DNA from 3 places in the Paenibacillus sp. FSL R10-2734 genome. Region 3 is predicted to be linked to each of the others. Evidence: predicted binding sites of a transcription regulator. Region 3 holds the regulator's gene; each other region holds the start of a gene.
The links. The regulator Rex, encoded in region 3, represses fermentation and respiration genes when NADH is low (regulators of the CRP and FNR family bind a similar motif). The targets are predictions, from matches to a motif close to TTGTGAAATATTTCACAA.
Positions count from the first base shown of each region.

Region 1: NSS67_RS13595 (polymer-forming cytoskeletal protein) is a predicted target of Rex. The motif match lies at 1,131-1,148, and genes of this name have one in related genera.
Region 2: pflB (formate C-acetyltransferase) is a predicted target of Rex. The motif match lies at 1,142-1,159, and genes of this name have one in related genera.

Region 1 is NZ_CP150170.1:3,111,668-3,113,944, reverse strand. It holds gene NSS67_RS13605 (histidine phosphatase family protein) at 1-93, shown strand, start outside; gene NSS67_RS13600 (hypothetical protein) at 157-402, opposite strand; gene NSS67_RS13595 (polymer-forming cytoskeletal protein) at 521-1,072, opposite strand; gene NSS67_RS13590 (LacI family DNA-binding transcriptional regulator) at 1,385-2,277, shown strand, end outside.
Region 2 is NZ_CP150170.1:2,685,992-2,688,268, reverse strand. It holds gene pflB (formate C-acetyltransferase) at 1-1,052, opposite strand, end outside; gene adhE (bifunctional acetaldehyde-CoA/alcohol dehydrogenase) at 1,305-2,277, opposite strand, start outside.
Region 3 is NZ_CP150170.1:2,957,666-2,959,942, forward strand. It holds gene dinG (ATP-dependent DNA helicase DinG) at 1-425, shown strand, start outside; gene NSS67_RS12890 (redox-sensing transcriptional repressor Rex) at 555-1,208, shown strand; gene NSS67_RS12895 (amidohydrolase) at 1,195-2,277, shown strand, end outside.

The sequences.
Region 1 (2,277 bases), 150 kb from region 3:
CCGGATATTCTCTCCACAGCTTTATGTAAAGTAACCCTAACGGAAAACCATACAAGCGTCGATCTTTACGGCGATACTTCACATTATCATTAAATCAGTCACAAAAATAAAAAAGGCAACTCCGATATTAACGGGGTTACCTTCTAGATTTCAACATTAAATTTCCACACTTTTGATTGTAAAGCTACGGACCTTCATCCATTTTCCTGAAATGAATTCGTCAATCGTTTTCGTCTTCGGTCTAACGCAAAAACGATGTTTGCTCCCTTTATCAAATCCTACAGCTTCAAAAATCAGACCATCACCTATTTGTTCCTTAAAAAACACTTGCTTCAATCCCAATCTATTTAGCATTTCAAGCTTTACACTCTCAATATACGTTCGTGAATACTCCTTAGACATATGTGTTCCTCCTAGTAGTGGTAGTAATATTATAAGTTCAATATGAATAAAATCAACATAAAAAGAAGCCAACCCATTGTTTATGGATTAGCTTCTATTGTATGAGATGATTACGTAATTACTTAACTTCTGTTGTTCCAGTCACTTTTCCATCAATCTTTGCAGATGCTTTCAGATCCTCGCTTGTGAAGTAAAGATTACCATCAATCGTTGCGGTTTCAGGCAGAGTAAAACCTTTCGCTTCTACATAAACATCGCCTTTAATCGTTCCGCCTTCAACTTTCAAATTCTCACTTTGTACTGTGAACTTGGGTACGGTTAGTGTATAAGTAGCAGTGATCTTGTGATCAGCATCTTGCGAATAAAGGGCAATCTTACGGTAGATGTCGCCATCTGCGGCTCCTTTATTACGGAATTCTCCAGCTACAACAACCTCATCCGGAATTGTTACATCATTTAGAATAGCAACAATCCAGTTTCCATCTTTGCTTACAGCCTTAGTAAATGCATCTGCTTGATTTACGATCGAGGCTGTAGTAACCGCATCTGTCTGCTCAGTAGCCGGAGCAGAAGTTGCCGCCGAATTGTTTGCTTTATCCTCATTTGCACCACAACCAGCCAATACTGCTACCGAAACCCCAGCCACTAAAATCATTTTAAATAGTCTCATTTTCGATTCCCCCTAATTTTGATTATAAATAAATTATATATTAAAAATCTTAATTATTAAGTGAATTATTTCACGAATTTGTGTCAGTATATAAAGCGATTTCACAGCGCTCTTTCTTCTCGTGTAGAATTCGTATCCATGAGTTACACCTCTTCTCGCTGACTAATTTAGCTTCTTAAATCTATTTACCCAAATTATTAAAATGATCACAAGGAATCATTTTCTTCTTGGTATAAAGTCACTCGTTGACTCTTCTCAAGTTTTAGTGATAATATTTGGAAATAAATATCTCAGCAAGGGAGAAGTTTACTGGTGAAAAAGACTACAATGAAGGACATCGCGCTCCGGGCTAATGTCTCTGTTGCAACTGTGAGCTATGTTCTGAACCGCGTCGATAACCAAACCATTCCTGAGAAGACCCGTAATCAAATTTTGTTGCTTGCGGAAGAGCTTCATTACATTCCTAATCTAGCAGCCCGTTCACTTGCCAATAAAAAAACAGGATTGATAGGCATACTTGTCAATAATTCTGCCCATATGCCACCTTGGAAGCTCTATGCCCAGTTCACATTTATCCGTGCTTTGGAACAGCGTTTAACAGATGCCGGATATCATACGCTGTTATACTCTCTTGGTACAGAGCATCCTTCTCTAGATATCATCGTCGAAAGAAAACTCGAAGCCGTCTTTCTGATCGATGTCCGCGATGAAGCCTTCTATTCGATTTCCAAGCATTTTGTAGAAGGAATCCCCTTGATTTTGATCGACAGCATGATTGAAGATAAGCTGTTTAAGCAAGTTCTTTACAATTATCGTTTAGCTCTACAAAAGGTAATGCCGGAGGATCTTTCGCAGGTATGTTTAATTATGGAGTGCTTCAATAACTCCCTGCTCACTCACTTTATCCAAGACAGTCTTCCTTTACCTGAGAAAGCGATATTTAAAGTTCAAAATCTGGAGGAATTGAATACAATCTTATCGGAGGGGAGCTACAAAGAAGCCATCGTTATTAATGAGTTTATCGGAAGTTATGTTGAAAAATCCGAGGTATTCGCACGTCTTTCTGTTCTTTGTACCTGTAATTGCCCAGAAATGCTCGGAGAAGACGTTCAGAAATTCGTATTCACAGGGGATAAAGCAGCTACCGCTTTTGAATTAATGCAAGAGTTATTAAATCGTTCTGACTATTCCAGACAAGAGAATAA
Region 2 (2,277 bases), 270 kb from region 3:
TTGGTAACACGAGTTGTTCCGTCTTCTGCCATACCACCAATGGATTCAGTTACCCAAGTAGGGTCACCGGAGAACAGATCGTTATAGTCCGGTGTCCGCAAGAATTTCACAATACGCAGTTTCATTACGAAATGGTCGACAATTTCTTGGACTTGCTCTTCAGTCAAAGTACCTTCTTCAATATCGCGTTCTGCATAGATGTCTAGGAAGGAAGATACACGTCCTAGGGACATCGCCGCACCATTTTGCTCTTTAACTGCTGCCAGATATCCGAAGTATACCCATTGAGTAGCTTCTTTAAAGTTGGTCGCTGGTTTGGAAATATCCATACCGTGAGCAGCTGCCATTTGTTTCAATTCGCCCAGTGCACGAATTTGCTCAGACAGCTCTTCACGCAAACGAATTACTTCTTCAGTCATGGAATCAACTTCAAGCTCAGTTAGTTGTTGTTTTTTGTCTTTAATCAGGAAATCAATACCGTATAGAGCGATGCGGCGGTAGTCGCCGATGATGCGTCCGCGGCCGTAAGCATCAGGAAGACCTGTGATAACGCCGGATTTACGCACTGCTCTCATATCTGGTGTATATGCATCAAATACGCCTTGGTTATGCGTTTTGCGAATGTTCGTGAACATGTCAACGATGTTTTGTGGAAGCTCGAAGCCATAAGCCTTCGTAGCATCAACCATCATCTTGATTCCGCCGAAAGGCTGAATGGAACGTCTGAAAGGGGCGTCAGTCTGCACGCCTACAATTTGTTCCTTGTCCTTATCAATGTAGCCTGGAGCATGTGAAGTGATTGTGGAGACAGTATCTAGGGAAACATCCCATACGCCGCCTCTTTCTCTTTCTTCTTTGCTCAGTTGAGAAATAATCTTCCACAATTCAGTTGTGTTACTAGTAGGTCCTACAAGGAATTCTTCGTTTCCTTCATAAGGTTTAATGTTACTAGCAATAAAGTTGTTAACGTCTACTTTCTTGGACCATTTACCTTTTGTGAAACTTCTCCAACCGGATTTCACTTCATTTACATCTTTTTCAATCACCGACATGCTAAATCCCTCCATCTATATTTATTATATTTGTAGAGATCGCGGGCTTGAAGGTTGATCCCGTGTCTCGTGATCCCAAAAAGATGTGGTTGTTCTAAAATTCACAATCAACATTTCATATGTGGGACCGTTGTTTATATAAACATTCTAGTTTATTTTCTATAAAAATACTGTGACAAATATCACCTTTCCAGTGATATTTGTCACTTTATTTATAATCCACAACTATCCTATTCTCTATTTAACCAATTATTAATTATCGAATCTTCCGTAGAATGCATTACGGTATACATCAGCTAGTTCAGATACCAATGGCAGCTTAGGATTGGCAGTTGTACATTGATCTTCAAATGCACGGTCAGCCAAGTAGTCTACACGGGATTCGAAATCCTTAGGATCAAAGCCCAGTTGTTGGAACGACTCTTCGATACCCAATTTTTTGTTCATATCGCGAATAGCATTGATCAGGCTAGTTACGCCTTCTTCAGTTGTGCGAGCTGGCAATCCCAGAATGCGGGCAATTTCAGCGTAACGCTCGTCAGCTATGAAGTGTGAATATTTAGGGAACGAAGCGAACTTCGTAGGTTTCTTAGCATTGTAGCGGATAACGTGTGGCATAAGGATCGCATTAGTACGACCATGTGCGGTGTGATACTGTCCGCCCCATTTATGAGCCAAACTGTGGTTAATACCCAAGAACGCATTCGCGAAAGCCATACCAGCCAATGTCGATGCATTGTGCATTTTCTCACGGGCAAGCTTGTCACCTTGTAGTGCAGATCTTTCCAGGTATTGGAACACCAGTTGGATTGCTTTGATAGCAAGACCATCCGTGTAGTCACTCGCCATAACAGATACATAAGCTTCGATAGCATGTGTCAATACGTCCATACCTGTATCAGCAACAGCCGTTTTTGGCAAGCTGTAAACAAACTCAGGATCGATGATAGCTACGTCTGGTGTCAGCTCATAGTCAGCCAAAGGATATTTAGTATGATTTTCTGTTGTTTTATCTGTAATAACTGCGAAAGATGTAACTTCCGAACCTGTACCCGAAGTTGTTGGAATCGCAACGAATTTCGCTTTATTTCCAAGTTTAGGGAATTTGTAAACCCGTTTACGGATATCCATGAATTTCTGTTTCAGACCGTTAAAGTCTGCATCTGGATGTTCATAGAATAACCACATTCCTTTTGCAGCATCCATCGGGGAACCACCACCAAGT
Region 3 (2,277 bases):
TCCGCCGTTTTCAGGACAGTGCAGCCTCAGTTCTGCTAGGAACAAGCAGCTTCTGGGAGGGTGTAGATATTCCGGGTGAAGCGCTAACCTGTTTGGCCATCGTGAGGCTCCCATTCCAACCGCCGAATCATCCACTAGCGGAAGCGAAGTCGGAGTTATTGCAAGCCCAGAAAAAGAATCCGTTCATGAAGTTGTCTGTTCCTCAGGCAGTTATTCGCTTTAAGCAAGGATTCGGAAGACTGGTACGGACAGCGCAGGATCGGGGTATTGTTATTGTTTATGACACAAGGGTTATAGAATCTCACTATGGGAAGTATTTCCTTTATTCACTGCCTGGCCCGAAAATGGAGCATATGCTAACGGATCAAATGGTTCCTCGTATAGCAGAGTGGTTGGAGGACGGAGGCGTTTCCCGAAACGTATAACTTCAGTTTGTGATCACTCTACAAATGAAGGGCGGTATAAGAATTAAGAATACCGCTCTTCATTGAGACGAGGTACGGAATTTTTGTTAGGATTTGAAAAAAAGTAATAACTAATTTAGGAGGCATATTATGAAATCGGATAAAATATCAGAAGCTGTCGTTCGCAGACTTCCTGTGTACTTGCGTTTTTTAAATGATCTTCAGAATCGTGAAATATTAACCGTTTCCTCTCAGGAGCTTGGTCAAAAGCTTGATCTAAATCCCGCTCAAATCCGTAAAGATTTGGCTTATTTCGGTGATTTCGGAAGAAAAGGTATTGGTTATGATGTTGCTTATCTTATAGAAAAAATTCGTCATATCTTGAAGCTTGATCAACAGCTGAATGTGGCTTTGGTAGGAGCAGGTAATCTTGGTCATGCCTTGTCTAATTACAACGCATATTTGAAGGATACCATGAAGATTACTGCTATATTTGACTCCTATGCCCCTAAGGTTGGGCGGAAAATCAACTCACTGACTGTGCAACCAATGGAGGAGCTGGCAAAGACGGTCCGCGAGCAAGGTATTCGAATTGGGATTATTACAGTGCCTAATTCAGAAGCGCAGAATGTTGCGGATATTCTCATTGAAGCAGGAATTGAGGCGATTTTGAATTTTGCGCCAGTGATTCTAAAAACACCACCGAATATCCGGGTTCATGCGGCCGATTTTACAACGGATTTGCAAAGCCTTGCTTATTACCTGAAAGACGGAAAGGAAGAAAGTAGAAATGAAGAGCAATAAAACTATAATCAAGGGCGGGCGTTTTCTAATTCCGGGAACGGATGAGCCGGTTCTGAGCGGATATATGACTATTGAAGATGATTTGATCACTTACATAGGAAAAGAAGAGCCTTTGATTGAAGATGGTGTGCAAGTGGTTGATGGCAGTCGTCTACTGTTCATGCCAGGTCTTGTAAACACACACGGCCATGCCGCAATGTCGTTACTACGTGGTTATGGAGACGATTTAGCACTTCAGGTGTGGCTTCAGGAGAAGATGTGGCCGATGGAGGAAAAGTTCACCGGAGAAGATGTATACTGGGGAACCTCCTTGTCTGTACTAGAAATGCTAAAGGGTGGGACTACAACCTTCTTGGATATGTATGATCATATGGACCGAGTAGCTGAGGTAGTCGAATTGTCAGGTATCCGTTCCGTACTGATGCGCGGCGTAATAGGCCTATGTCCAGAGGAAGTACAGAATCATAAGCTTGCGGAAGCGATTTCTTTTGCACGTAACTGGCATGGGAAGGCTGACGGCAGAATTACGACGATGATCTCACCACACGCCCCATATACCTGCCCACCGGACTTTTTTGTTAAGTTTGTACAGGCGGCACATGATTTGGATTTACCGATGCATACCCATATGTCCGAAACGAAACGTGAAGTGGAGCAGAATGTGGTGGATTATGGACTGCGTCCTGTAGCGCATCTTGAGAAGCTTGGAATGTTCACACGGCCGTCTATTGTTGCTCATGGCGTTCATTTGAATGATGAAGAGATCGAGATTCTGGCTCGTCATAATGTAGGTGTGTCACATAACCCAGGGAGTAACCTTAAACTGGCCAGTGGAGTGGCTAGAGTGCCGGATCTTCTAAAAGCTGGAGTGAAGGTGTCTCTGGGTACAGATGGCGCGGCAAGTAATAACAACTTGGATATGTTTGAAGAAATGCGTCTTGCAGCGCTCATCCATAAAGGTGTAAGCGGTGATCCTACGGCTGTTCCAGCTCCTGAAGCGCTGCGTATGGCTACGGAGTATGGCGCAAAGTCTATCTTTTTAAATGATGTGGGTAGACTCGCTGTAGGC